One region of the Pantoea jilinensis genome, then DNA from elsewhere that is predicted to be linked to it. Evidence: predicted binding sites of a transcription regulator. Region 1 holds the regulator's gene; each other region holds the start of a gene.
What was found. Region 1 encodes CRP, which controls carbon source genes, mostly activating them, when cyclic AMP is high. Its sites were predicted from a motif close to ATGTGANNNNNNTCACAT; they were not measured.

Region 1 (9,678 bases):
TTTGACACCTATCCTAAGCGGCGCGGGATAACGCGCGTAAAAGAGATGCTGGAGGCAGAGATTAACGTCTGCTTCGGCCACGACGATGTGTTTGATCCCTGGTATCCGCTGGGCACCGCCAATATGCTCCAGGTGTTGCATATGGGCTTACATGTCTGTCAGCTGATGGGCTATGAGCAGATTGATGCGGGTCTGGATTTGATTACGCATAACAGCGCGAAGACGATGCAGCTGTCAGGTTATGGCATTCAGAGCGGCAACGAGGCCAGCCTGATCATTCTGCCAGCGGAAAGCGGTTTTGATGCGGTCAGAAGGCAGGTGCCGGTGCGCTATTCATTGCGTCGTGGTGTCGTGGTGGCAGAGACAAAGCCCGCAGAAAGCGAGATTTACTGGCGGGAACGGGAGCGCATCGACTTCCGGCGGTAGAAAGCAGAGCGGCGATGACTCGCCGCTCTGAAGGATTAATGCGTGACGTGACCGTGAGTACGATGACGGCTGACAAAGCCGAGCAGGGCACACATTACAAACACCACGGCGTAGAGCGCGTTAGCCGTCGCCAGTGCGGTATGCACACCACTTTTCTCAACGATAGGTGCCGTGACCACAAAGGTCAGCATGGTGCCGACGGTGCCGCAGGTCAGGATGAAGTTCACCAGCTTCGGTGAAGCCACTTTGGTCTGTAGTGAACCCAGAGTGATAATGGTGGTGTAGATAGCACTTGAGCTGAAACCAAGAATCATGATGATCCACTTCAGCATGCCAGCATCGCTGCTGCTGACGAACCAGTACATCAGCACGGTCGCCAGGCCTGCCAGCACCATCAGAATGCGTTGCAGATCGAAGAAACGCAGCAGGAAGCTGAAGGCCCACATACCCACCATATACGCCGTCCAGAAGCTGCCCACCAGTTGTCCTGCGTCATTGATGTTCATGCCCATGACTTTGGTGGCATATTCCGGCACCCAGGAGATAAAGCCGAGCTGGCCCAGAATGTAGCAGAGTGCCGCCACTGCCAGCAGCAGCACGCCCACACCCCATTTTTCTTTCTCAACCGTCGGGCTGTTTTCAGGCTTACGCAGCACCGGGAACTCAACAAACAGCGTCATGATGAAGATGGCGACGTAGATAAAGCCGATGCAGACGTAGACCCAGTACCACGGCAACTGACGCGCCAGCAGAATCCCTGCCAGCACCGGAAACAGTGTGCCCGCCATGCTGAAGAAGGAGTCGGTGAACAGCAGGCGTGAACCACGCTGACGACCTTCATACATGTGCGTAATCAGGAAGGTGCCGATCGACATGGTAATGCCGCTCACCACACCCAGTACAAACATGCAGAGCGAAAAGACAGTGAGATCGCGACTGGTCATCAACCCGATTATCGCAAGCACCATCAGGACGAAGCCGAAAATAAGCTGGCGCTTCAGCGGCACAATGACCATCAGCCAGGCGTTCAGGAAGACCGCAGCTAAAATGCCGCTGTTGAGGAAGGTGAAGGTATTACTCATGCTGGAGATGGGGATCTGGAAATCTTTTGCGATATCGCCCATTACCATGCCGGTAACGATCACCAGCGCGCCAGTCAGCGCATAGGAGAAGAAGCTTATCCAGGTGAGGCCAATACGATTACGGTTTGTCATGTTCTGAACCTGTTGAGAACCGGGTGGCAAAAAGTGTCAGAAAGTGTAAACGGAACTGTGATCTTAATAAACAAGCAGTGAAACTACAGATCCATATTTCATGTGTTGTGTGATTTTAATCACGCAATTGCGGGTGTTTAACGTTTGCTCAGACCTTTTGCTGCAACAGCGTAAATATAGGTAAAACGCTGGCTCATGGAATAGAGTCTCTTTACAATCAATCACGTTTTTGTGCCCGCTCTCCCAGGTAAGGAATCTTTCATGTTTAAACGTACTTTAACAGCGGCCATCACCCTGTTAGCGCTCTCTTCCGTTTCCGCCCAGGCGCTGGCCGCAAAAGGTGACACCCACGTTCTGCTCACCACCTCCGCCGGCAATATTGAACTCGAACTGAATAACCAAAAAGCGCCGGTTTCTGTGAAAAACTTCGTTGATTACGTCAACAACGGTTTTTACAACAACACCATTTTTCACCGCGTGATCCCGGGCTTTATGGTGCAGGGTGGGGGCTTCACCACAGACATGCAGCAGAAGCAGACCAACGCGCCAATTAAAAACGAAGCGGACAATGGCCTGCGTAACCTGCGCGGCACCATCTCTATGGCGCGTACCGCCGATAAAGACAGTGCGACCAGCCAGTTCTTCCTCAACGTCGCGGATAATGCCTTCCTCGACCACGGACAGCGCGATTTTGGCTATGCCGTATTTGGCAAGATTGTGAAAGGTCAGGATGTGGTTGAAAAAATTTCTCAGGTTCCGACCAAAGATGTGGGTCCTTACCAGAATGTTCCGTCCAAACCGGTAGTTATCCTCTCCGCTAAAGTCCTGCTTTAACGCTTTTCGTCGCCATCTGCGGATGGCGACCGTCTGTCGCCTCCGGCAAAGCCAGAAATTGCTCTTATACTTAGGGCAAAAACCTGAGCAGGAGGCGGCATGGCGAACAAACTCACCGAAAAACAGAAGGTCACCCTGTGGCAACAGCGACGTAGCGCCAGCTATCAGGCCAGCTGTCGGCTGGAAGGTTTCATGCCAAATGAAACCAGTGTTAACAGCGATGATGCAGCCGCACGTCTGGCGTCACTGAGGAGGCAATATGGACTCTAATACCGCCGTCAGCCAGGATCCCTACCTGTGGCAGCACGACAACGTGCTGAAAAACCTGCCCGATATTCATGACGCTGCGCAGCTGCGCAAGGCAGAGCTGAGCTTTAGTGCGGCACGCGCCGCTACGCTGGAGCTGGGCCCGCGTAATCCCGGGCTGCCTTACCTGCGCCAGATCCATCGCACGCTGTTTCAGGATGTCTACAGCTGGGCGGGGGAACTGCGCACCATTGATATCTGGCGTGATGAGACGCCGTTCTGTCATTTCGAATATATCGAAAAGGAAGGCAATGCCCTGATGGCCGCGCTGGAAGAAGAGAAGGGGTTAGCTGATTTGCCGCGTGACGAATTTATTCAGCGCCTCGCTCACTACTATTGCGAAATCAATATGCTGCATCCTTTCCGCCACGGAAATGGTCGGGCGCAGCGGATTTTCTTTGAACAGCTTGCACTGCATGCCGGATATCTGCTGAACTGGGAAGAGACGGATGCTGAAAGCTGGAAAGCGGCGAATCAGGCCGGTGTAGCCGGAGATTTGGTCCCGCTGGAGCAGGTCTTTGCGAAAGTGGTGAGTGAGGCGGCCTGACCGCGTAGAATAGCGGCGCGGTTTATCATTCTGGACACGTCATGCTGCTGCTTATCGACAATTACGACTCCTTTACCTGGAATCTCTATCAATATTTCTGCGAGCTGGGCGCGCAGGTTCAGGTGGTGCGCAATGATGCCATCACGCTGGAGCAGATGGCGGCGCTGCCACTGACCCATCTGGCCATCTCGCCTGGCCCCTGCACGCCGTCGGAATCAGGCATCTCGCTGGCGGCAATCCGGCACTTCGCCGGACAGCTGCCGGTGCTGGGCGTCTGCCTGGGCCATCAGGCGATTGCGCAGGCGTATGGCGCGCAGGTGGTACGTGCGCGTCAGGTGATGCACGGCAAAACCTCTGCCATTCAGCACACCGGCCAGGGCGTGTTTCGCAATCTCAATAATCCCCTTACCGTGACCCGCTATCACTCGCTGATTGTGCAGCGCGATACTCTGCCCGAGGCGTTCGAGGTGACGGCCTGGACGATGCGTGACGGCGAGCCTGACGAAATTATGGGATTCCGCCACAAAACTCTGGCGCTGGAAGGCGTACAGTTCCATCCCGAGAGCATTCTCAGCGAGCAGGGACATCTGCTGCTGCGCAATTTCCTTGAGCAATAAGTTGCCTTTGAGTGATTTTTTATGCATATTTTGTGATTATTATTTCATGTTTGCACAATAATCATTTAAATGGGGTCATCAATGGCAGCGGAAAAAATTGCGGTCACGCGGGAGACGTTCGATAACGTTATTTTGCCTGTTTATGCACCTGCGCAGTTCGTGCCGGTAAAAGGCAAGGGCAGCCGTGTATGGGATCAGCAGGGCAAAGAGTATATCGATTTCTCGGGTGGTATCGCCGTCACCGCACTTGGACACTGCCATCCTGCGCTGGTGGAGACGCTGAAAAGCCAGGGCGAGACGCTGTGGCACACCAGCAACGTCTTCACCAACGAACCGGCGCTGCGCCTTGCCAGTAAGTTAATCCAGGCGACCTTTGCCGATCGCGTCTTCTTTGCCAACTCCGGTGCCGAAGCCAACGAAGCCGCGTTTAAGCTGGCGCGCTACTACGCCTGCAAACGTCACAGCCCGTTTAAAAGTAAAATCATCGCCTTCCATAACGCCTTTCATGGCCGGACGCTGTTTACCGTTACGGTCGGCGGACAGCCAAAATATTCCGACGGGTTCGGGCCGAAACCGGCGGATATCGTCCACGTGCCGTTTAATGACCTTGATGCAGTGAAAGCGGTAATCGACGACCACACCTGCGCCATCGTGGTTGAACCGATTCAGGGCGAAGGCGGCGTAGTGCCCGCGACGCAGGAATTTATGCAGGGACTGCGCGAGCTTTGCGATCAGCATCAGGCGCTGCTGGTGCTGGATGAAGTGCAGAGTGGCATGGGACGCAGCGGCAAACTGTTCGCCTATGAGCATTATGGCGTCCAGCCCGATATTCTGACCTCAGCCAAAGCGCTGGGCGGCGGTTTCCCGGTCAGCGCCATGCTGACCACTAACGAGATCGCCTCGACCATGGCACCAGGCGTGCATGGGACCACGTATGGCGGCAATCCGCTGGCCTGCGCCATCGCTGAAACGGCGCTGGATATTATCAATACGCCGGACGTGCTGGCGGGTGTCGATATGCGGCGTGAGCACTTTGTCACAGCGCTGCAGGCCATTGATGCGAAGTATGACTTGTTCAGTGACATTCGCGGCAAGGGGTTGCTGATTGGCGCCGCGCTTAAACCTCAGCATGCCGGGAAGTCACGCGACATACTGAATGCCGCCGCCGCTGAGGGCGTGATGGTGCTGGTTGCCGGCACCGACGTGATGCGTTTTGCGCCGTCACTGATTATCGAACCGGCCGATATCGAAGAGGGCATGCGCCGCTTCGCCACCGCCGTCGGCAAGGTGCTTAACGGCTAGGCTAGTTTTTACGTAAGCGTCTGATCAGCCAGCGGCCATGTTGTGGTCGCTGGTTCCATGCCAGTGAGGAGATGGTGTACATCACGCTCAGATGGTCAAGAATACGTCGCACATGCTGTTCCACCACCGTGACAGGTCCCTCACTGATGTTCTCAAGATCATCCAGCAGATTAACCTGTGAGCTTTCACCATCATATTCCAGCCGCTGCTGACACCGCTGTAGCGCGATTTCACAGGATTGCAGATAGCGTTCTGCCAGCGAGTCGGTCAGCATAGTGTGCTCCCGCGCCAGAATCGTTATGGCATTAATGTGCTCAACAATAAACTGACTGTGCGTGACCCAGAGCCGCATATCACTCAGATAGCGGGAGTTAAACGCGGGTTCCTGCATCGCCTGATTCAGCGAGTTAAACAGCGCATTGTGCGCCTGATTCACCTTCACGCGCTGATACGCCAGTTTCTCAGGTGACTGTTCGTTACCCAGCAACAATCTCAGTGCGTCCTGATCGGCTTCCAGCGCATCATGGGCGTTCTGTCGCAGTAAGCCACTCTGCCACTGCGGCCACAGCCACAGCATTCCGCCAAAGGCGATCAGACAGCCCATCAGCGTATCCATCAGTCGCGGCAGCAGAAACTGCGCGCCATTCAGCGACAGCAATTGCAGCGAGTAAACCGCCGTGACCGTAAAGCCAATCATTGACCAGCCATAGAACTGGCGCGTAAAGCGATAGCTGATAAAGGTTATTGCCAGCATGATCAGCAGCACCAGCGACTCCGGTACCGCCAGCCGCAACGTGGCGGCCGCAATCACCAGACCGGCAAAGGTGCCCAGCGCACGGTGCTGGATGCGAACACGCGTAGCGCTGTAACCGTTCTGGCTGACGAACATGATGGTCATCAGGATCCAGTAAGGTTTGGGGATGTTGAAGAACAGCGCCAGTGCACTGCCCAGCATCAGCATTACCGCAAAGCGTCCGGCGGTGCGCAGCGCTGACGAGCGAAAAGAGAGATAACTGCGCAGCGCCGGTAACAGCGGCAGACGGCGCTGACGATCCGCCATCAGATCACGCTGATACAGCGGTTTCTGCGTGCGCAGCACCCGCGCAATGCGGTTGAAGTGGTAAAGACAGAAGTTACCCACCGGATTGTCGGGATGCTGATGGGCGATCTTCTCCAGCGCGCCAAGCTGTTTGTCCATCGCAAAGCGATCGGGTAGCTGATGATAAAGGATGTTATCCGCCAGCACCCGTAGCCGGGCCGAAATGGTTTTGGCATTCCAGCGGATCACCGCTTCGGCATGGCTCTGTTCGACCAGCTTCTGCACCTCTTCCGGCCGATGCAGACTAACCGAGATGTGTTCCTGCAGATCCAGCGCCACCTGAAAGGCGCGCGTCAGCCGCTTATGGCTGTGATCGCGGCTTGCCGACAGCATGTGCATCTGCTGATAGCAGGTGTTAATCAGATCGACCACTTTCTGCTGACGCGCCAGCAGCGGCGGCAGTGCCTTTTCCGGGTCGGTCAGCTGCGTCAGCAGGGTGTATTTGGCGTCGCAGTAGTTAGCCAGCTCGCGGTAGATCAGGCTGAGGCTTTCGCGCATCGGCTGCTCTTTCCACAGCCAGAACCAGAACCAGTTAAACAGCCCATACCAGAGCGTGCCGCCGATGTAGAGCAGCGGGGTAACATAGATGGGCATGCGGCCAATGAGGCTCAGGGTAAAAATGGCGGCGATAAGCGTGCCGGGCAGCAGACGACCATGCAGCGGGCTGATCTCACCCGTCACGCCGAGCAGCAGGGGCATGGCGAACAGGATGAGCGGCAGCGGAATGGCATGCAGGGTGAGCCACTGAATCAGGAAGCTGCCGAGGGCAAACAGGCTGCCACCCACAATCAGGCGTTTGAAAAAGCGTTTATGCGGGGTATCCAGACCGGCAATATTGCAGCAGGCAGGCACTAACGAGAACAGCAGACCTTTTTGCAGGTCGCCAGCCAGCCAGCCCAGCGCGACGGGCAGACAAAGCACCAGCGTTTGCCGCAAGGCGTAGTTGACTTCAGGATGGTAAATAATTCGACGCCACATCGGCCCAACACAAACAATAACGGCGTGATGTTGCCATCACGCCGTGGGTGACAGGAATTAGCGGGTGCCGTAAACGACGATGGTTTTGCCGTGTGCGGAGATCAGGTTCTGATCTTCCAGCATCTTCAAAATACGGCCCACGGTTTCGCGTGAACAACCCACAATCTGGCCAATTTCCTGACGAGTGATTTTAATTTGCATGCCGTCGGGATGCGTCATGGCATCTGGCTGCTTCGCCAGGTTGAGCAGGGTCTGTGCAATGCGTCCGGTGACGTCGAGGAAAGCGAGGTTACCCACTTTTTCAGACGTGACCTGCAGGCGACGCGCCATCTGCGAGGAGAGTCGCATCAGGATGTCGGGATTAACCTGAATCAGCTGACGGAATTTCTTGTAAGAAATCTCCGCCACTTCGCACGCGCTTTTCGCACGTACCCAGGCGCTGCGCTCCTGGCCTTCTTCGAACAGGCCAAGCTCACCAATGAAATCGCCCTGATTCAGGTAGGAAAGAATCATCTCTTTGCCTTCTTCATCTTTAATCAGAACCGCGACGGAACCTTTCACGATGTAGTAAAGCGTTTCTGCTTTTTCACCTTGGTGAATCAGCGTACTTTTGGATGGATACTTGTGAATATGGCAATGGGACAGGAACCATTCGAGTGTAGGGTCTGTTTGCGGTTTGCCGAGAACCATTCGCTATTATCCTCTGTTGTAATCGTGCCCAAAATACAGGGGGCAGTTTTCCCTGTCAGGCGGTGAAAGCTTCAAGCGTTTCCCTTTCAGGAAATTATTCGGGCCGCATCAGGCGCAGTGCGCATCATTCTTCCCGGCTTCGCCATCGGGTGACGAAAAATATTTTCAGCACTGTTTGTAGCACAGCTTTTGCCGACTGTCTTGTGTTGTCTCGCTTCAGCTACAGGCGGATTTCTCTGGATTGCTGTTTACCAGGCGAAAGCGTACTCTGGCGACAAAACAGCGTATTCCGGAGCAAAAATCATGCAGGCAAGAGTGAAGTGGGTAGAAGGACTGACATTCCTCGGAGAATCCTCATCCGGCCATCAGATACTGATGGATGGAAATTCGGGCGATAAAGCGCCCAGCCCAATGGAGATGGTGCTGATGGCGGCCGGCGGATGCAGCGCGATTGACGTGGTATCAATTCTGCAAAAAGGCCGTAACGATGTGGCTGATTGTGAAGTAAAACTGACCTCAGAACGTCGTGAAGAGGCGCCGCGAATCTTTACGCACATCAACCTGCATTTTATCGTGAGTGGTAAAGCGCTCCAGGATAAAGCGGTCTCACGCGCGGTGGATCTTTCTGCTGAAAAATATTGTTCGGTGGCCATCATGCTGGGTAAAGGCGTGACGATTACGCATAGCTATGAAGTGATTGAGCTGTAACAGGCTGAAGGGCATTTTAAAGTCGCGGGCCAATTCGGAGTCGGTCTGGTGTCGTGCCGTTCCTGCATAGAGAGTCCGCTTTAAGACTATGCCCGCGCTATTACGCACCTCATCCCTGAGGTGCGCCCATACCGGGCCAACGCTTTGCGTTGTTTAAAAACGCTCCCGGCGTTTTTGTCCCAGTCGCGGGACGCTTTCCTCTTCTGACCCTGTTCCCGGCGTGTTGAGCTTAGGTGTTGCTGTAAGATTCTTTGTCACCAGGTTTTTTCAGTGGCGACCTTTCTGAAAACGGATGTGGTTGCCGGACGTGAAGCGAAGGGAGCATATGCCTGTAGCAAAGCATAGCGGGCCAGGGATGGCCCGCGCTGAGCCTGCCAGGGATGGCGGTTTTGCGTCTTTGCGAAAGGTGTATGCTCCCTGAAGCCAGCTCAGCAGTAAGCCTTTCCCCGCAGAAATGCCAGTTTTACATCTTTGCGAAAGGCCTCTGCTCTCTGCGTTTTTTTTGCTGACCTCTTACTCTATCCGCTTACCTTCCATCAGCCGCTTCACCAGCGGACCCATGATCAGCTCCATCGCCAGACCCATTTTGCCGCCGGGCACGACCAGCGTATTGATGTGCGAGATAAACGAACCCTGCAGCATCGCCAGCAGGTAGGGGAAGTCGATATCTTCCAGCGCCTGGAAATGAATCACCACAAGGCTCTCATCCAGTGACGGAATGGCGCGGGCAGCGAACGGGTTTGAGGTGTCGACGGTCGGGACGCGCTGAAAGTTGATGTGGGTGCGCGAGAACTGTGGCGTGATGAAATTGATGTAATCTTCCATCGAACGCACCACGGAATCCATCACTGCTTCGCGTGAATGACCGCGCTCGCCGGTGTCGCGCACCAGCTTCTGAATCCACTCCAGGTTAACAATGGGCACAACGCCCACCAGCAAATCAACCTGTTCCGCCAC
Region 2 (9,678 bases), 1.6 Mb from region 1:
GCTGCGCCAGATGATCAGCGGAAACAGCGGTGCTGCTGAACGTTGCTCATGGCGTTTAAGCTGCCAGCCCGCAAACAGCGAGAACATCAGAAACGGCACCAGCCAGATGCCCAGCTGTTCTGCCTGCAATAGCGCCACCAGCAGGGCCGTCACGCAGAGCATCAGCCAGCCGCTTCCTGCCAGGTTCAGCGGCTGTGATTTCTCCTCCTTCTGGTGCGCCGGTAGCCAGCGCGCCAGCATCAGCATGCTCATCAGGCCAATCGGCAAGTTAACCCAGAAAATCACCGACCAGCTAAAGTGCTGCACCAGCCAGGCCCCGGTCAGTGGCCCGACGATAGCCGCCACACCCCAGACGCTGGAGAGCCAGCCCTGCACGCTGGCCCGTTCGCGCGGCGAATAGATATCCGCCACGATGGTGGAGCTGAGCGGCATAATCGCGCCCGCGCCCAGGCCCTGAAATGCCCGGAACAGGATCAGCCAGGTCATCGTATGGGCAAACCCACACAGCACCGATCCCACCAGGAAGATGGCGGTCCCGACAAAAAACATTGTTTTGCGCCCCACCATATCCGCCAGCCGGCCATAGAGCGGTACGCTGACCGCCTGAGTCAGCAGATAGATGGAGAAGACCCAGCCAAACTGCGAAAAACCGCCAAGGTCAGCAATGATAGTGGGCATTGCGGTAGCCACAATCGTCACTTCAATGGCCGCCATAAACATCGCCAGCATGCAGGCAATTAAGATCCAGTGGCGATGTCCGGTCTGGAGTTGCGCGCTTTCAGTCATAGGGTTCCTTTTTTTATCTGCAAGGCTAGCTCAAAAACAGCCAGTGCAGTTTCCCGCGCGTGCGCACCTTTTGCGTCATCTGTGACGTTGTCACCAAATGTCGATGAATTTTTTTTATTGTCGCATTAACCCAGCGGCTATGCGGCTTTAACACCATTTTAACCTGTTTCTATCTGCCTGATATATGGCTTAAAAGCTGGCTTGTGCAAAAAAGGCCTGCTATAGCATTACCCCATCTTATTCGGTATTCGCTGAAAAAGAGTGGGTAAACAGTCATTTTATCTACATTTTATCGCAGTTTCGGTTTTGGGTGCGGTGGCAGTTTTTGTCGCGCCTGTCGGACTGTTTATGGTTGTTATAACAAATGAGATCGTCATCAGGGAGATTCTCCTATGCAAAATGCTTCACTGGCCCAACGCGCCGGTCTGGCAGTGCTTGCAGTGGTCGCGGTGATCGCAGCACTGATCTGGGGCTTAGGCTGGGATCAACTGGTCGCACGTAAAGTCGATCTGCTCTATCTCGGGCAGCAGCACCTCTTCTTAGTTTTCTGGTCAATGTTGTTCGCTCTGCTGGTCGGTATTCCCAGCGGCATCCTGCTCAGTCGCCCGTTTGCGCGTCGCTGGGCCGAATATGTGATGCAGATTTTCAATGTGGGAAACACACTGCCACCGCTCGCGGTGCTGGCGCTGGCGATGGTAATCATCGGCATTGGCGATCGTCCGGCGCTGATTGCGCTGTTTCTGGCGTCATTGCTGCCCATCGTTCGAAACACCTTCTCTGGCCTGAGCGCGGTTCCTCCGTCGCTGATTGAGGCCGCCAACGGCATCGGCATGACCAAATGGCAACGTCTGCGTCAGGTTGAGCTGCCCAACGCCCTGCCGGTCATTCTCGCAGGCGTGCGCATCGCCACCGCCATCAACGTCGGTACTGCTCCACTGGCCTTCCTGATTGGTGCCAGCAGCTTTGGTGAGCTGATCTTCCCGGGCATCTATCTGAATGACTTCCCGACACTGATTCTGGGCGCCGTTGCCACCGCACTGGTGGCACTGGTTCTGGATATGCTGCTGGCCGCACTGGGCCGCTTTCTGAGTCCGCATGCTGCGGCCTGACCACAAGGAGCTTTGTAATGCTAACGAAGTGGATTAAGAAAAGCGTTGTCGCGCTGACTGCGACGCTGCTGCTAAGCCAGACGGCGCAGGCTGCCACCCCGCTGGTGATGGCAACCAAAAGTTTTACCGAGCAGCATATCCTGTCCGCGATGACGGTGCTGTGGCTGCAGAAGAAAGGTTTTGAGGTGGTCCCTAAACGTAATATCGCCACTACCATTGGTCGTAATGCACTGCTGAACAAGCAGATTGATATGACCTGGGAATATACCGGCACCTCACTGATTATCTTCAACCATATCAACAAGCCGATGTCTTCGCAGCAGGCCTATGAAACGGTCAAAAAGCTGGATGCAAAGCTGGGACTGGTGTGGCTTAATCCGGCACCGATGAACAATACCTATGCCTTTGCCATGACCCGTGAGCGGGCCGAAAAAGAAGGCATCACCACCCTCTCGCAGCTGGTTGCGAAAATTGAGCAGGTGCGGAAATCTGACCCGGACCATAACTGGCGTCTGGGGCTGGATCTGGAGTTCGCCGGTCGTTCTGACGGCCTGAAACCCCTGCAGAAAACCTATAACCTGGCGCTCGATCGGCCGCAGATCCGCCAGATGGACCCGGGTCTGGTTTACAACGCAATTCGCGATGGATTCGTCGATGCCGGTCTGATCTACACCACCGATGGACGGGTTAAGGGCTTCAACCTGAAAGTGCTGGAGGATGATAAACACTTCTTCCCGAGCTACAACGTGACGCCGGTCGTGCGTAAGGATGTGCTGGCGAGCCATCCGGGGCTGGATACCGCGCTTAATCAGCTTTCTGCTCAGATCACTGATGAGGCGATCACAGAGCTGAACAAGCGGGTCGATATCGATCATGAGTCACCGGAAACCGTGGCGCGTGATTTCCTTCAATCCAAAAACATGCTGTAAGGAGGCACTGTGGATACCCTTCACTACATCATGGATAACTGGAGCACCCTGCTCACCCTGAGCTGGCAGCACAGCTGGCTGGTGCTGGTGGCGGTCGGCCTGGCCATTGTGATTGGCGTGCCGCTGGGCATTCTGATCGTGCGTGTCAGATGGCTGGCAACGCCGATACTCGGTATCGCTACCGTGGTGCTGACCATTCCTACTATTGCGCTGTTTGGTCTGATGATTCCGGTCTTTTCGCTGATCGGTCAGGGCATCGGCGCGCTGCCAGCGATCACCGCGGTGTTCCTCTACTCACTGCTGCCGATTGTGCGCAACACTCACACCGCACTGGAGAATCTGCCGGATGGACTGCGTGAAGCGGGCCGTGGCATCGGCATGACCTTCTGGCAGCGTCTGCGCTGGGTTGAAATCCCGATGGCGCTGCCGGTGATTTTTGGCGGCATCCGTACCGCCGTGGTGATGAACGTTGGCGTGATGGCGATTGCTGCCGTCATTGGCGCGGGCGGTCTGGGCCAGTTGCTGCTCGATGGGATCAGCGGCAGTGATATTCGTATGTTGATTGCCGGGGCACTGATGATTTGTCTGCTGGCTATTTTTCTTGACTGGCTGCTGCACCGTTTGCAGCAGGCGCTGACTCCAAAGGGGATTCGATAATGATTACGCTGGAAAACCTGACGAAAACCTTTACCCAGAAAAACGGCACCACTAACAAAGCCGTCGATAACGTCAGCCTTCACGTACCTGCCGGTGAGATGTGTGTGCTGCTGGGGCCATCGGGCTGCGGTAAGACTACCACGCTGAAAATGATTAACCGTCTGATCCCCGCCACCAGTGGCCGCATCCTGATCAACGGCGAAGATACCAGTACCCAGGACACCACCACTTTGCGTCGCAACATTGGCTATGTCATCCAGCAGATAGGTCTGTTCCCCAACATGACCATTGAGGAGAACATTACTGTAGTGCCCCGCATGCTGGGCTGGGACAAGAAGCAGTGTCGTGAACGTGCCACTGAGCTGATGAGCATGGTCGCGCTGGACCCGACTAAGTTCCTGCATCGCTATCCGCGTGAGATGTCCGGCGGTCAGCAGCAACGTATCGGCGTGATTCGCGCCCTGGCCGCGGATCCACCGGTGCTGCTGATGGATGAGCCGTTTGGTGCCGTTGACCCGATTAACCGCGAAGTGATCCAGAACGAGTTCCTCGACATGCAGCGCCAGTTGAAGAAAACCGTGATGCTGGTGAGCCACGACATCGATGAGGCGCTCAAGCTAGGCGACCGCATCGCCGTCTTTGGTCAGGGTAAAATCGTGCAGTGCGCCAGCCCGGATGAGTTGCTGGCGACTCCGGCCAATGATTTCGTTGGCTCGTTTGTGGGCCAGGACCGCACGCTTAAGCGTCTGTTACTGGTGCAGGCGGGAGACGTGACTGATCAGCAGCCGACCATCACCGTGCGCCGCTCAACGCCACTGGATGAAGCCTTTGGCACCATGGATGAGAACGATATGCGGTCGATTACCGTGGTCGATGAGGATGGTAAGCCGCTGGGCTTCGTGAAGCGTCGCGAGGCGCGTAACGTGAGTGGCCGTTGTGAAGAGAAGCTGCACACCTTTAAGGTCACCGGTAAAGCGGAAGAGAACCTGCGCGTGGTGTTGTCCAAACTCTATGAGCACAATACAGTCTGGATGCCAATAGTCGATGAAGAGGGTCGCTACAGCGGGGAGATTTCGCAGGATTACATCGCGGATTACCTCAGCTCGGGTCGAACCCGTCGTCGTCTGAATCCATAATGTCGTAATAGTGATATAAGTCAGAAAAAGGGCCGCTCTGGCCCTATTCCCCTCGCCGACTCCATCTTAAAGCCAGTTAAGTCACGGCGTATTATGACTGTTAATTTATTACCAGCTCAGGGAGCATACACCCTCCGCAAAGACGCAAACCACGCCATCCCTGGCGGGCTCAGCGCGGACCATCCCTGGTCCGCGATGCTTTGCTACTGGCGTATGCTCCCATCGCTTTGAATTTCTGAGCCGTCTGTCAGAGCAACTTCAGCGGTTGTGCGTTATTCAGCGGTTGTGCGTTATTCAGCTTTTAACTTTCAGTCAGTGTTTCCGCCTCAACCTCTTCCACGGCAGATGCCTCGTCTGGCAGTACCAGATTGAGCATAATCGCCAGAATACCGCCGGTCGTTACCGCATGACCAAACAGACTGTTAATTAGCGGTGGGAACTGCTTCAGTACCTCCGGCACCGCTTCCACGCCAAGACCAATCCCGAGTGAAATTGCGACAATCAGCATCTCACGGCGGCCCAGCGGCGTCTGTGTCATCACCCGGATACCCGCAGCGACGACGCTGCCAAACATCACAATAGTGGCTCCGCCAAGGACTGGCGGCGGGATCTGCTGCAGCAGCGAGCCAACAAAAGGAAAAAGCCCCAGTAGCGCCAGCATAATGCCTAAGAGCATGCCTACGTAACGACTGGCAACGCCCGTCATCTGGATAACCCCATTATTTTGCGCAAACGTGGTGTTAGGAAAGGCGGAGAAAACCGCCGCCAGCACACAGCTCAGGCCATCAGCGACAATACCGCCCTGCAGCCGCTGCTGAAAAGGCTTGCCAGCGATGGGCTGCTGTGAAATCAGGCAGTTGGCCGTGAGATCCCCAACGGCTTCAATTACGGCGATGACCGACACGAGTGCAATCGGCAGAAAGATAGTCCAGTCAAAGGCGAAACCAAACCGGAAGAAGGCTGGCAGTACCATCCAGCTGCTCTCCGGCGCGACGTGCAGTTGTAAATGTCCGGTTAAGACTGCCGCCACGCATCCCACCGCGATGCCGGCCACCACTGCCACCAGCCTTGCCCAGCGGTTGCGCGAACGGTTAAGCGCCACAATCACCAGCAGCGTCAGCGCTCCCAGCGCCAGATTCCCCGGCGAACCAAAATCTGTGGCGTTGTGACCGCCAGCCCAGTCGGTGATGCTCACCTTGATCAGGCTGATGCCGATGAGAGTAATCACTGTGCCGGTCACAACCGGCGTCAGGACTTTGCGCAGTGAGCCCACACAGCGGCTAATCAGAATCGGAATCAGCGCTGCCACCAGGTTGCAGCCAAACAACATCGCCATAATCTCTTCTGGCGATCCGCCGCGCCCTTTCACCATCAGCCCACCGGAGAGAATCACACCGAGAAACGCGAAACTGGTGCCCTGCAGGCAGATCATGCCCGCGCCAATGCCATAAAAGCGTCTGGCCTGCATAAAAGTGCCTAACCCTGAAACAAACAGCGACATGCTTATCAGATAAGGAATGTAGGCATTTAATCCCAGAACTGAACCAATAATCAGCGGTGGCGTGATAATCCCCACTACGCTGGCGAGCAGATGTTGCAATGCGGCCAGAAACGCCGGGGCGGGACCAATGCGGGCCTCAAGCCCATATAACAAACCTTTCTCGTGCGAATGCGACATGATGATACTCCGGCTCACTGTGATAAGCGGAGTTAATGCATTTTTTGCGCCATGACGTTGTTGTTTCGCGTTAACTGCGTCAGGCCATTCAAATATAAACAGAAATTTTTGCAGAGAGTCGAAAACGAGCCTGAAACTTTAGGCTCACTCCCGACTCAGATGACTCGTTTTGTTTCATAATCAGGCGATCTTTGCACTCACAGCGTGCAAACTGTCCGGCTCCAGCAGGGAAATATCGATATAAGGTGTGAGGTCGCGTTGTTCGGCACGCGGTAAATAAGGCAGTTCGCCCAGCAGCGGTGCGCCGATTTTTTCGCGCAGAATCCCGATAATGTCGCTGTAGTGCGCCAGTCCTGGGTTAATACGATTGCCTACCCAGCCCAGCAGCGGGAGACCATCCTGCGCAATTGCTTCTGCCGTCAACAAGGCGTGACTGATGCAGCCCGACTGGATTCCGACCACCAGCACCACCGGCAGTTGCTGCTCAACGACCCAGCAGGAGAGCGGACGGCCATCGTTCATCAGGCTGCGCCAGCCGCCTGTGCCCTCAACGACCACGCGACTGGCCTGCTGCATCAGGCGGGTTAAGCCCTGAGTCAGCAACCCATAGTCGATGATCTGCGCGGGATGGGTGCAGATCTCCTCTTCCTGGAAAACCAGCGGATTGATTGCCTGATAAGGCAAGTCGATGGAGGACGCGCTTTGCAGAACCTGTGCATCTTTGTTACGCAGGCCATCCGGGGTTTTAACCGCAGATCGCGCGATAGGCTTATAGCCGACTGCACTGTGTCCGGTCTGTATAAAACTTTGCAACAGGGCGCGTGACACCACCGTTTTGCCCACTGCGGTATCGGTGCCGGTAACAAATAATCTGTTCACTCAACTTCTCCTCTAAAACCGTTGCGATTAATCAGGGATTAACCTTGCTGCGAAACGGCATTTTAAGGAATGAAGGAGGGGAACAGATTGCGTTAGCGCAAGTTCAGGTCTGCTTAACCTTGCAACAACTTCACTAACAGATGTCCGTTATAGAGGGCGTCTTTGATTAGCGCGGCACCGCCCAGTGTCCCTGGCTCGCTAAATTCAGTGGGTGCCAGCTCAATACTCGCGCTGTAAGCGGGCAGTGACTGCTGCAGAATCGTATTGCTGACCGCCGGAAACAGCACATCAGCGGCGGCATTGAGCGGAGAACCTATAAGAATATGTTGTGGATTGAAGATGTTGACCATCATCGCCAGGATCCGGCCAACGTGGTGCCCGACGCTGGCAATGGTGTCGCGCGCCAGACGGTCGCCCGATTGCGCGGCCGCGCACAGTGACTGAAGCGTCAACGGCTGGTTGTTGAGCAGGCTGTCAGGCTGGGCTGGCAGACGCTGCGCTGCCAGCGCGAGCAGACTGCCGGTACTGGCTACTGTCTCCAGACAGCCATGATTACCGCAGTAGCACTGCTGACCATAAGGGTCTATCTGGGTATGGCCGATTTCGACCAGTGCCCTGCCACTTTTGTGCAGCAGCTGACCGCCACTGATCACGCCAGCACCGACGGTTTCATCAATCACAATCTGAATAACGTCCTGCGCACCGCGTGAGGCGCCAAACAGCGATTCCGCCAGCGTCCAGGCTGAAATGTCGTGCTGCACAAACACCGCTAAGCCGGTTCGCGCTGCCAGCGCATCGCCCAGCGGCATATCGCGTACCGCATAACCTGGCAAACGATGCACCACGCCGGAGGCGGCGTTAATCAGTCCTGGCAGGGTGATAGCGATAGCCGTCAGGCGTTCCAGCTTCTTTTGATGACGAATGAAAAAAGCATCGACCTGTTCTATTAGCGCGGAGAGTAATGGCTGAGCAGATTCATCAGGCAGCGGCAGGCTGTCTTCTGCCAGCGCCCGACTGCTGAGATCGCGCAGCGTGAAGGTCATTGCGCCGCGATGCAACCGAATCGCCAGATAGTGCCAGGCATCGGTGTCCAGTATCAGGCCAATCGCCGGACGGCCACGACTGCCGGGGTCCTGGTACTCGGTCTCCTGCACCAGATGCGCATCCAGCATTTCACGCACAATTTTGGTGATGCTGGCCGGCGCGAGCTGGGCACGGCGGGAAAGTTCGATACGCGAAATGGGACCGTAGCGATCAATTAATCGATATACGACACCTGCATTGGTCTGCTTAATCTGGTCAATGTGGCCAGGTTGACTGTCCGGATTCACAACCCTGCTCCCGGTTATTTTCGCGCTTCTAAATAAACATGCGCCATGGTGAGGCAGATCAGGCAACAGCGTCAAATATTTGATTAGAAATGTGATTTATCGCACAAATTGATGCGGTGACAGGCAGGGTTCAGCGCTGCTTCTCCTGCAGCAACGCCATCATGTGCTGCATCTGGGCATTTAATTCACGTCCTGCAGACCAGACCAGCCACAGCTCTGAAATGGCATCCTCTTCCGTTAACGGCAGCCAGACCAGATCGGCCAGCCGCGCCCGCCGGAATGAGGCGGGCAGAATGGATACGCCCAGACCGGTTGCGACCAGCCCCAGGATGGTCATCGCTTCACCCACTTCCTGCGTGATATAGGGCTTGATGTGATAGCGGTGCAGCAGCGCCAGAATATCGCTGTAAAGCGCGGTGCCGCCCTGAGGATCGAAGAAGACAAAGGGTTCAGCCGCCAGCGCAGTCACCGAAATTTTTTCGGCGCCCGCCAGCGGATGGGCCTTATGCACCACGGCATAGAGCGGCTCACTCAGCAGCAACTGATGCCGCAAATCGGCCGGCAGCGGCGTATTGCGCATCACACCAAGATCAAGCAGTCCTTCGTGCAACGGGACCAGTTGCTGACGGGTGTTGATCTCCTGCATCTTTATATGCACCTGTGGCCAGCGCTGACGAAACCGGAACAGTGCATCTGAGACCACCGCGGTAAACGGCGCCGAAGAGGTAAAACCAATTCTTAACTCTCCCTCTTCGCCACGATGCAGCCGGGCTGCGCGGTCAGACGCCTGCTCAACCTGTAAAAGAATCGCACGGGCATCACTCAGTAATTGCTCTCCGGCTGCGGTAAGTTGCACGCTGCGGTTGGTGCGATTAAATAGCCTGGCACCCGTTTCCGTTTCGAGCTGCATTATTTGCTGGCTGAGCGGCGGCTGAGAGATATTCAGACGCAGGGCTGCCCGCCCGAAATGTAACTCTTCGGCAACCGCAATAAAGTAGCGCAGGTGACGCAGCTCGATATTCATATTTTAAACGTCTTATTTGAGATTATTAATATATTAGACATCATAATTCCACTTTCCTATGCTGACCACTGGTTTTCTGACTGAAAGGATGATGTGTGAGTCGCTCAATACAGGCCGCCGTGGATGAGAGTGCGGTGTCTGCACCGCCA
Region 3 (9,678 bases), 670 kb from region 1:
CCCACGGCGATCTGAACGAGTGGCAAGGGGATCTGAAAAGGGAGAATACGAGCCGCGACGCCAGAGAGCGACACGACCAGCGTCATGATGAGAATTGTAAAAAAGATTTCCATGCTTTCCTTAGGCGTCGTTTCTTTCAATCATTGGTTAAGCATTAAAGTGTAAAACAAACTGCGGTGAAGGGTGTCAGCTACGCGTGCGCCGGGCGGGAAAAAAGTGACAAATACCGGGCGCACAAGCGCACGCCCGGTTGTGCCGTCAGATAGCCCAGCCACCGGCGTAAAATGCCACCAGCGCGACAGCAATAATGACCGTACCGACGTTGAGCTTACGCCATTCACCGGCAAAGAGGCGGCCCACCACCAGGCTGGCAAAACCGATCATGATGCCGGTTACGATGTTGCAGGTGAGCACAATGATCACGGCCGTTAGCAGGCCCGACATCGCATCGACAAAATCATTGAAGTCGACTTTTGCCACGTTGCTGAGCATCAGCAGCCCCACATACATTAAGGCGGGTGCGGTCGCGTAAGCCGGCACCAGATAAGCCAGCGGTGACATAAACAGAATAGCGAGAAACAGCAGGCCAACCACAATCGCAGTAAGACCCGTTTTGCCGCCTGCTGCGGTGCCTGCCGCCGATTCGATATAGACCGCAGCCGGTGATGCGCCCACCAGTCCCGCGAACAGGCTGCTGACAGAATCACTGGTCAGCGCACGGCCACCATTAATAATCTGCCCCTGTTTATCCAGCAGATTGGCCTGACCCGCGACCGCGCGAATCGTGCCGGTAGCGTCAAAGACCGCGGTCATCACGAGTGCCAGTACGCTGGGCAGCACCACCGGCTGCATCGCGCCCATAATGTCCAGGCTAAACAGCAGCGACTGACCGCTGGCATCACGCAGGCTTGGCAGTGCAAACAGTCCCTGCCAGGTCACCGCAGGGTCAAAGATCAGGCCCAGCAGTGAAATAGCGATAATCGTCAGCAGAATGCCGCCGGGCACCCGACGCTTCTCCAGTCCAATAATCGCGGCCAGTCCCAGCAGCGTCATCATCACCGGGAAACTGGTGAAGTGGCCCAGTGCCACCGGCAGGCCCGGTGCCGGATTTTTTACGACCAGCCCGACGCCGTCAGCCGCAATCAGCAGCAGAAAAAGGCCAATCCCGACGCCGGTTCCGTGCGCTACACCCATTGGCAGATTACGCAGGATCCAGGCGCGGATGCCGGTCACCGAGATCAGGGTAAACAGCAGGCCCATCAGAAACACTGCACCCAGCGCCACCGGCACGCTGATGTGCTGACCCAGCACCAGGCTGAAAGCGGTAAAGGCGGTTAAAGAGATCGCACAGCCAATCGCCATCGGCAGATTGGCCCATAGCCCCATAAGGAGGGAGCCAAAGCTGGCGACCAGGCAGGTGGCGACAAACACGGCGGAGGGGGAGAAACCGGCTTTGCCCAGCATTCCCGGCACCACGATGACGGAGTAGACCATCGCCAGGAAGGTGGTGAGTCCGGCCAGAATTTCCTGCCGCACGCTGCTGCCGCGCGCCGAGATCGAGAACCAGGCGTCCAGTTTTCCACTGGCCGGGCGTGATTCAGTTGACATAGTTGAGCCTCAAATTTCTTGTTGTGTGGATCGCTCTGCGACCATCGCTGTCCCTGGAATAAGCGGGTAGACGGCGTCACTGCCCGGTTTAACCTGGCAGGCAAACGTTTACCTTGCCGCAGATAGTTAGCCGCTAAAATCGGCCAGATAAAAAGGCAGGGGATTATCGGGCGTTTAGCGGCACATTTTCAACAGCAACAGGGAGATTCATCAGCATAAAAATCAGAGATAAAGAGGGGATAGGCGTCCGGTACAAGCCATGATCACTCGCTGACATCCTGAAGTTAAAGCGATTTTCCGGAGAAAAAGCGCACCGGCGCAGGCATGAGGAGATCCGACGCGCCGGTGGAAAAGAGAACTAACCTGGCAGTGAAAGCTCGCCGCCCTGATCAATCGCACGTTGCCAGGCAGCACGCTGCTGCACGGTCTGAAGCCATTTCTGCGTGGCAGGCATCTGATCGAGTCCGGCACGTTGCGCCAGCGCCAGCAGCGGAAAGCTCATCTGGATATCCGCAATCGAGAAACGCTGGCCGGCAAACCAGGGATGCGTAGCCAGATGCTGTTCGATCATCTGCATGTGCGGCTTCAGCTGTTTATCCAGGAAAGCTTTCTGCACGCCTTTGCCGAATGCTGCCCCAACCGGACGCAGCAGCCAGGGCACCGGTGCTTTGCCCATCTGACCAAAGATTAGCTTCATGACCAGCAGTGGCATCAGCGAGCCTTCGGCATAATGCAGCCAGTAGCGGCACTGTAGCCGTGATTCCTCATCACTGACTTTCAGTCGGAACGCGTGGTCATGTTTCTCTTCAAGATATTCGAGAATGGCACCGGATTCTGCCACCACCCGATTGCCATCGGTAATGACGGGCGATTTCCCCAGCGGATGCACTTTTCTTAACGCCTCCGGAGCCAGCATGGTCGGTTCGCGTTGATAGCGTTTAATCTGGTACGGCACTTCAAGCTCTTCCAGCAGCCACAGCACCCGATGTGAGCGCGATTTCTCGAGATGGTGAACGGTGATCATCATGATTCCCTGTGTTTTGACCTTCACCAAGTATAGACGTCACTCTGTATCGGTATGTTTATCATCCTGTTCCGGGTCGAGTAGCACGGCACCTGAGCCCTGCTGACCCAGCCGATCGCCGGGGTTGCGCAGCGGGCAGTCGCGCATCGACAGGCAGCCGCAGCCGATACAGCCATCGAGGTCATTGCGCAGGCGGGTCAGGGTTTCAATACGCTTATCCAGCTCTTCGCGCCAGTGCTGCGTCAGGGCATCCCACTCTGGTGTGGACATACGCTTGTTTGCGGGAATATGGTCCAGACTGTCACTCACGGTCGCCAGCGGAATACCGATGCGCTGCGCAATCTTGATAATCGCGACACGTCGCAGCACGTCACGGCTGTATCGCCGCTGATTGCCGCTATTTCGCGTGCTGGAGATCAATCCTTTTGTCTCATAGAAGTGCAGCGCCGAGACCGCCACACCGCTACGGCGCGCCACTTCACCCGGTGTTAAAACCGGTTTTGGATAGTTGCGTTCTTTTTTCATCAGGCTCTTTACCTCAAGTTAACTTGAGGAATTATACTTGCTCTCCATCGAAACCCCTAAACTCCCATTAGCGTTTATTAAACACCAGAAGGATGAGGCCATGATGCAAGAAGAGATCATTCATTCCCTGACGCACTGGATTGACCAGAACCTGGATAAGAGCTTGTCGATTGATGAAGTTGCGGCCAAATCGGGCTATTCGAAATGGCATCTGCAGCGTATGTTCCGTTCCGTAACGAAACAAACGCTGGGTGGCTATATTCGTGAGCGCCGCCTGACGCTGGCAGCTGAAGCTTTGTCACAGACACAGCGACCGGTGTTTGATATTGCGATGCAGTATGGCTATGACTCGCAGCAGACCTTTTCCCGCGTGTTTCGTCGTCAGTTTGCACAGACGCCAACCGCTTATCGGCACACCATGCGTCGTCAGGCGATTCAGCGCCCTCGCCTGCCAGGTTTTGGCTATAACGATCCAATCAATAGCTTTACCCAGCGCACCACCGGCGAGTGCTGCCCGGTTCGCTGATTCTCCGTTGCGCCCGCCCTGGGCGCATCTGACTGATTTTTCCGCCGTTCTTCTTCTGCTGCTTACCCTTCCTTCGTGTCACTGCCACACCCGTGTAAATTTTGTTCAAAATTTAAAATCGGGTGATATAATGTGACCCAAGTCACACTTTAAACCTGGTTTGACGGCAAAAAAGTCTTCCCTGACACACTTTTTTGTCGCCGGTGATGTCCGCAGATTGTCAGGATTACCTGTTGATATTGAGGTCCGGCCAATGGCTACGTTAACCACCAGTTTTCTTGTTATGCGTTGGGAATTGCTGAGCGCAGTCATGATGTTTTTTGCCAGCACCCTGAAAACCAAACTTCGTCAGGATAGCCGTCACGTAATGGCATTTATGTGTGGCGGGATTGGTTTAGGCATGACCTGCTGGTTTGTCACCGGTCTGATGGGCATTACCCTGAGTATGGATAACGTGCATAACTTCGTGGAAATCTCAAAGCATGCCTTTATTGAAGCAATGAGCCAGGCGCCTGCTGACTGGCCGATGCCCTGATTGATTGCCTGAATTTTGCGCATAAAAAACCCCGCTAAGCGGGGTTTTTTATATTGCTGTGTGTGCTTAAATTTTCTTCAACATGGCAGGAATATTAACATCCTGCACGGTAGCGCCCGGGCTCTGCGTTCCGCGGCGGTCCTGAATCCACATATCTCCCATCATCTGATTTAAACCACGATCTAAGCCGGTGACCAGTCCTGCACCTGGGGTGAAGGTCAGTTCGCCAAAGTAGATCCTTTCGTCATGGATATACCAGTCCACACGTACGTAGTCGAAATCACTGGCCAGTTTTTTACTCAGTTCGAGCGCATGTTCCAGTGACGGCATAATCGGTGACACATCCAGACCGGTATCGCGAATTTTGTGATAGGCCTCGTTGAGGTTGTTCACGTAGAAATTCATCGACAGCAGCGGCTGACAGCGGTTGTAGATCACCTGCAGCACATATTCGAACTTGCCATCCCGCTTGTTGAACATATGGAACTTGTAATCAATCGGCGCGCTCTTGCCATCACCAATGTACTTCTCAACCAGGATACGTGGCTTGATGTAGCGATAGTGAATCTCACGCGCTTCGTTGGCAAAGTCAGTCTTCAGCCAGCGATAGCAGTCATGAATGATCTGCTGCTTGCGCAGGGCATCCGGCTCTTCCAGCAAAATCTCAACCATGTTGGAGGCGTGGTTCGGCTTGATCACCGTCCCCTTCCAGCAGGGTAAGCTGTTCAGCGTTGTCGGGTCAGTGGTTTCTTGTACCAACGGAATCAGGTATTCATTACCGATTTTTTCAGCAATGAATTCGCGCACCGAGTACTTATCAGACAGACGACCGTAATTCTGGTAATCGCCGAAGATAAACTTACGGTACAGCACCTTCTCATTGAACACTTTTGGCTGACGCAGATTGGGCAGCTTTCTGAACTTGTGGAAGTAGTAAATGCGGTCCTGATAAGCCCAGGGCATCTTCTTAATAAAGTACTGCACACTTCTTCTGAGTTCTTCTTTCAACTTGAGCATATCTGACCTCATTTGTATGTTTTGTAGTTGAGTGAGGAAACCTGAATCTTTTGAATGACGCCGTTTTTAAAGAAGTAATTCATTACGGTCAGGGACAAAAGTTCTGAAAGGAAAACGCTCCACGCGGCCCCCATGATGCCGTGACCCTGGATCAACCACCAGGAGAGCGGCAGACTGATGACCATCAGGCAGATGATTTTCCTCAGTAAGTAGTTAAATCCTCCCTCTTTGACCATGTAGCGATACGCTACGGTCCCCATTGCCGAAAAGCTGGTCGCTATCGACAGCAACGTAATGAGACTTCCTGACTGTGTGTATGCCGGTCCGTACAACGCAATGATGATCCGCTCGCCATACAGCGAAATAACAAGCAGCATCAACAATGAAACACCCATAACGTAACCATTGAGCCGCGCAGCCAGCTTAATGGCGACCTCACCGCGCTCCCTGAAGATCTCAGTGAAGCAGGAGGTGATGAGCGCTACCGGGATAAAAATCCAGGAAGCGGAAATGGTATTCGCCGCCGCAAACAGACCCAGATCGCGGGCGGGAGCCGTGCCTGCCAGAAACATCTGTGCGGCTTTGACCTGCACCGAAATAAAGATGCTGGAGATGGCCAGCGGCAGTCCGGCATACATCAGATAGCGCAGATAAGCGGTACGCTTCTCGCGGGGCGGCATCTGATCCTGATGGTCCTGATAAAAGTTGCGACGCTTGATCAGGTAAGGCACCAGCGTGACGGCGACAATCGACAGCGTCAGCCAGAGTGGATTGAGACGCAGCCAGGCGACGATAAAGCTGATGCTGAAACTCAGCAGCATGCCCACGGCGTTAGCAATGGTGTTAAGACGCGAAGCAAGACGCGCGTTGTTATAAACGCTAAAGGTGTCCTGGGTGACAAAAACGGAGGCAACAAATGAGGCCAGTGCAAACGCCAGGAAATTTTCCTGCATGTTGTACCAGACCCAGATTAAGACTGGCACCGAAGTGACCAGCAATAACACCATTCGCAGCGTACGGGCAATGGTCATCAGGCGCAGGCCTTTTGACGCATTTTTGCTGACGCGCTTAAACAGAATGGTTTCGGTGCCAAAAATCGCAACGGTTTGCACCATCGCAAATAGTGAGGTTGAAAACGCCATCTGACCAAACACCGTTGGGCCAAAAGACTTCGCCACGTAAGACGTCACAAAAATGACGCCAAAAACGGAGATGATCTTCTCAGACATCATCCAGGCGGCATTAGACATTACGCTCAATTTCATCGACTCTTCCTTAGTATTACTCAACTACAACCGCTTCGGTACAACATCCCTGTAACGAATTAATAAGCGCTCAGTGGGCCTGGCGAAAATGTAAGACTTCAGACCAAACTGGTCCGAAAATTGAGATGCAAGTCATAATCCGGAGAGTGAATTCAGGATAATTCTTATTATAAATGGTGCGAATCACTTCAAATGGAAACGATTTCAGGCTGAAAATAAAACAACCCTAAAGCGCCTGACCGCCATATTAATCACATCGCTCAGGCTAAATATCCCGCATACGTTGTATTTATTTCGTATTTTGGATGCGATGAATTTATAACAAAAATGCCCCTCCAGGAAGGTACGCCCCCCCGATAAGAATAAAATAAGATTTATCCCATGATGATATTTCTTCTAAATATCTTAATTTAGGCTTCGCAATTCAATTCGCGCACTTTAATACTGCCTTAATAAAACCTTACAGTGCCAGAAATTATTAAAGTCATTCTCATCCATTAATCGATAAGAAAGGTAAGAGCATTTATGAGAAAGTCACGATACAGCGAAGATCAAATCACAAATGCCATTAAAGCTTCTGAATCGGGCGTGAAAGTCAGAGAGATCTGTGAAGAGTTAGGTATCTCTGAAGCCACGTTCTATAGCTGGAAAAAGAAGTTTTCTGGGTTGTCTTCGGAAGAAGGCAGAAAAATCAAGGAGCTGGAAGAAAAACTGCAAAACATCACGCGTGAGTTGCAGACGCTCAACTCCGATAAAGAGATGCTGCAGAGCGTTCTGAAGCACTTCTTTACGACAAATGAAAAACGTCAGGCTGTGGATTTCCTGCAGGCCACCTTCGACATCGGTACACGCCGTAGCTGCAGACTATTAGATATCAGTCGCAGTGTGTACCATTATCCGTCAGGCACGGAGAACCGCTAAACCCAATGCTACCGCGCTTTTTAGACTTAACGCTGAGATTTGTTCTTACCAGAAGAGATGAAGATCATTTAACAGGACAATTGCGGCACCCTTTTCCGCTCCATTTATAACTAATGAATGGCTTCACGGCTAAGCTTCTTTTTTTGCGGTAAAATTGATTCACAACAGCAAAAGTCTCGCATTCTACGCCTATTCTTCCCTTCCCAATCTCGTTGACACGGGATTGGGCCCTCTATTTCTTACGTAAGCCCAGCTAATTGTCGGAACTAATTCTGCTTAATACTATTAAGCTGCTTTAAACATCGTGCGAAAAACAGCCGTCGCCGTTTTAAGTTAACGGTGGCCCTGACTCAAATTCTGCGGCTGCGCTTTAATTTCCGATGATGGGTTTATTGCATAAACTTTCTCCAGGATTAATCCGGGATAAATAGTTTATTGCTCCTTATCACTAACGTTACGCGCTTCTCTTTTCACTCTCATCATTGCGCATCATTGATGCCAGAGATTAATCTTTAATTAATAACGCAAAGGCGGAATTCTCTTACTCATTTATCACTGAGTGAAGTTAATGGTGGTTTTTCGCCTCTCGTTCTCAGTGCCACCATGCAATAAAAAGCCGTGAGAGAAAGCATAACGTCCATAATGCTGCGCTATTTTTCCTGATTAATGACCGATATCTGAGCAATAAAACACGGTCAGACCCGAAAAGGCGTGTTCTCCGCAGACCGTAAGTACCGTTTTTTCACTGAAGAATGGGGGATGAGAGAGACAATTGCGGGAGACGGTACTATCACCTGGTGGAATGAAATCGATTTCGCGGCATAAATCTGTCGGAGAGCGTGCAAATCGGCATAGGGTTTAATCTTAAAAAGCCGCGCGACATGCTGTTCGCGCGGCAGAGCGATTTGGATGGACGTTGCGGTTTACTCGTTCAATGAGACCACAAGAGGTTGAGGTTTAATACGCATTGCCCACAGCACCCCAGCCAGCAGACAAACAATGCCGGTCACAGTGAGCTGCGGTGGCCAGCTTTGATACCAGAGAAAAGTCCACAACAGGCCAAAAAGAATCTCGAAAACGATCAGTGGCCCCATCAATACGGTCGGCAGACGCTGGCTGGCAGCGTTCCAGCATAAGGTGCCGAGCCAGGAGCAGAGCAGACCAATGGTCAGCATCAGAGAGATAAACACGCCGGGACGCGGCCCAAATGGCAACGAAAAGTCGGGCTGTAGCCAGGTGAGCTGCACACTGACCAGCGCATACATGATCAACGCCATGGGCAATGTGACCAGACCCTGCGCGGTGGCCCAGGTCGACGGCCGCAGCTCGGGATGTGTGCGCAGCCAGCGGGCATTACGCAGCGGATACCAGGTCCAGCAGACTACGGCCAGTAGCGCCAGCACGATACCTGTGAGATAACGGCTCAGATCAAGCAACTGGCCCTGACTTTTTAGCTCCGCCGCGTTTACGCAGAGTAAGCCGGCCGCCATCATGACAAGCGCCGGAAACAGCCGCCGCCACGGCAATCTTCCTTCAAGATGGCCGTAACAGAGATTGGCCGTCACGGCGATCACCACCGGCAGTGTGCCAATAATCATGGTCGAGACCGGGCCGCCAGTGCGCTGAATGGCGTTCGCCAGAAAAGCATAGTAGAAGAGGTTTCCCACCAGCGAGAGTTTTACGGCCTCAAGCCAGTCGGCGCGAGCCAGCTGACGCAGGCGATGACGACCATGCCAGGCCAGCGGCAGCGCAATCAATCCAAACGCCACATAGCGTCCCGCCGACTGCAGCGCGCCGGGGTAGTCAGGCACCAGCAGTGGCCCGACAAAGATCAGCCCCCACATCAGCCCGGCGGTGACGGCAAACATGACACCAGCAAACATGATTCCTTCCTTATATAGCTTTTTGACAGAGTGTGGCGGGTTCGGGCGGGGAATGCTTGTAGCAGATTGCGGTGATATCAGGATTGGCGCACCTGCTTCTGATAGCGGCCCGGCGTGATGCCGTACCGATTGGCAAAAGCGCGGGTGAGATGAGCCTGATCGGTTAATCCCACCGCCGCCGCGACGCTGGCGGCCGCTTCTCCCTGAGCCAGCCTTTGCTTGGCGTCATAGAGCCGGAAAGCCATCAGCATCTGATGGGGCGTCACGTGATAGTGCTGGCGAAAAGCGCGTAAAAAGTGCCATGGCGATAACGATGCCAGCGCTGCCAGCTCATCCAGCCGCACGGGTTCAGCAAGGTTGGCGCGCAGGAAATC

Region 2: mlc (sugar metabolism global transcriptional regulator Mlc) is a predicted target of CRP. The motif match lies at 8,595-8,612, and genes of this name have one in related genera.
Region 3: KTJ90_RS17745 (YjcB family protein) is a predicted target of CRP. The motif match lies at 3,814-3,831, and genes of this name have one in related genera.

Annotation. Positions count from the first base shown of each region.
Region 1 is NZ_CP077746.1:414,326-424,003, forward strand. It holds gene KTJ90_RS01885 (cytosine deaminase) at 1-426, shown strand, start outside; gene tsgA (MFS transporter TsgA) at 462-1,640, opposite strand; gene ppiA (peptidylprolyl isomerase A) at 1,902-2,474, shown strand; gene KTJ90_RS01900 (YhfG family protein) at 2,574-2,744, shown strand; gene KTJ90_RS01905 (putative adenosine monophosphate-protein transferase Fic) at 2,734-3,327, shown strand; gene KTJ90_RS01910 (aminodeoxychorismate/anthranilate synthase component II) at 3,369-3,944, shown strand; gene argD (bifunctional acetylornithine/succinyldiaminopimelate transaminase) at 4,026-5,246, shown strand; gene KTJ90_RS01920 (YccS/YhfK family putative transporter) at 5,248-7,323, opposite strand; gene crp (cAMP-activated global transcriptional regulator CRP) at 7,381-8,013, opposite strand; gene KTJ90_RS01930 (OsmC family protein) at 8,317-8,721, shown strand; gene KTJ90_RS01935 (phosphoribulokinase) at 9,235-9,678, opposite strand, start outside.
Region 2 is NZ_CP077746.1:2,040,531-2,050,208, reverse strand. It holds gene KTJ90_RS09650 (MDR family MFS transporter) at 1-786, opposite strand, end outside; gene KTJ90_RS09645 (ABC transporter permease) at 1,179-1,895, shown strand; gene KTJ90_RS09640 (glycine betaine ABC transporter substrate-binding protein) at 1,913-2,824, shown strand; gene osmW (osmoprotectant ABC transporter permease OsmW) at 2,834-3,481, shown strand; gene osmV (osmoprotectant ABC transporter ATP-binding protein OsmV) at 3,481-4,617, shown strand; gene KTJ90_RS09625 (nucleobase:cation symporter-2 family protein) at 4,919-6,295, opposite strand; gene bioD (dethiobiotin synthase) at 6,476-7,174, opposite strand; gene mlc (sugar metabolism global transcriptional regulator Mlc) at 7,288-8,505, opposite strand; gene KTJ90_RS09610 (LysR family transcriptional regulator) at 8,636-9,529, opposite strand; gene ynfM (multidrug efflux MFS transporter YnfM/SxtP(Kp)) at 9,625-9,678, shown strand, end outside.
Region 3 is NZ_CP077746.1:3,758,914-3,768,591, forward strand. It holds gene KTJ90_RS17720 (Na+/H+ antiporter) at 1-113, opposite strand, end outside; gene KTJ90_RS17725 (NCS2 family permease) at 259-1,608, opposite strand; gene KTJ90_RS17730 (glutathione S-transferase family protein) at 1,967-2,632, opposite strand; gene soxR (redox-sensitive transcriptional activator SoxR) at 2,672-3,157, opposite strand; gene soxS (superoxide response transcriptional regulator SoxS) at 3,258-3,683, shown strand; gene KTJ90_RS17745 (YjcB family protein) at 3,937-4,218, shown strand; gene KTJ90_RS17750 (ATP-grasp domain-containing protein) at 4,285-5,235, opposite strand; gene KTJ90_RS17755 (oligosaccharide flippase family protein) at 5,244-6,500, opposite strand; gene KTJ90_RS17760 (transposase) at 7,026-7,421, shown strand; gene KTJ90_RS17765 (DMT family transporter) at 8,345-9,304, opposite strand; gene KTJ90_RS17770 (AraC family transcriptional regulator) at 9,382-9,678, opposite strand, start outside.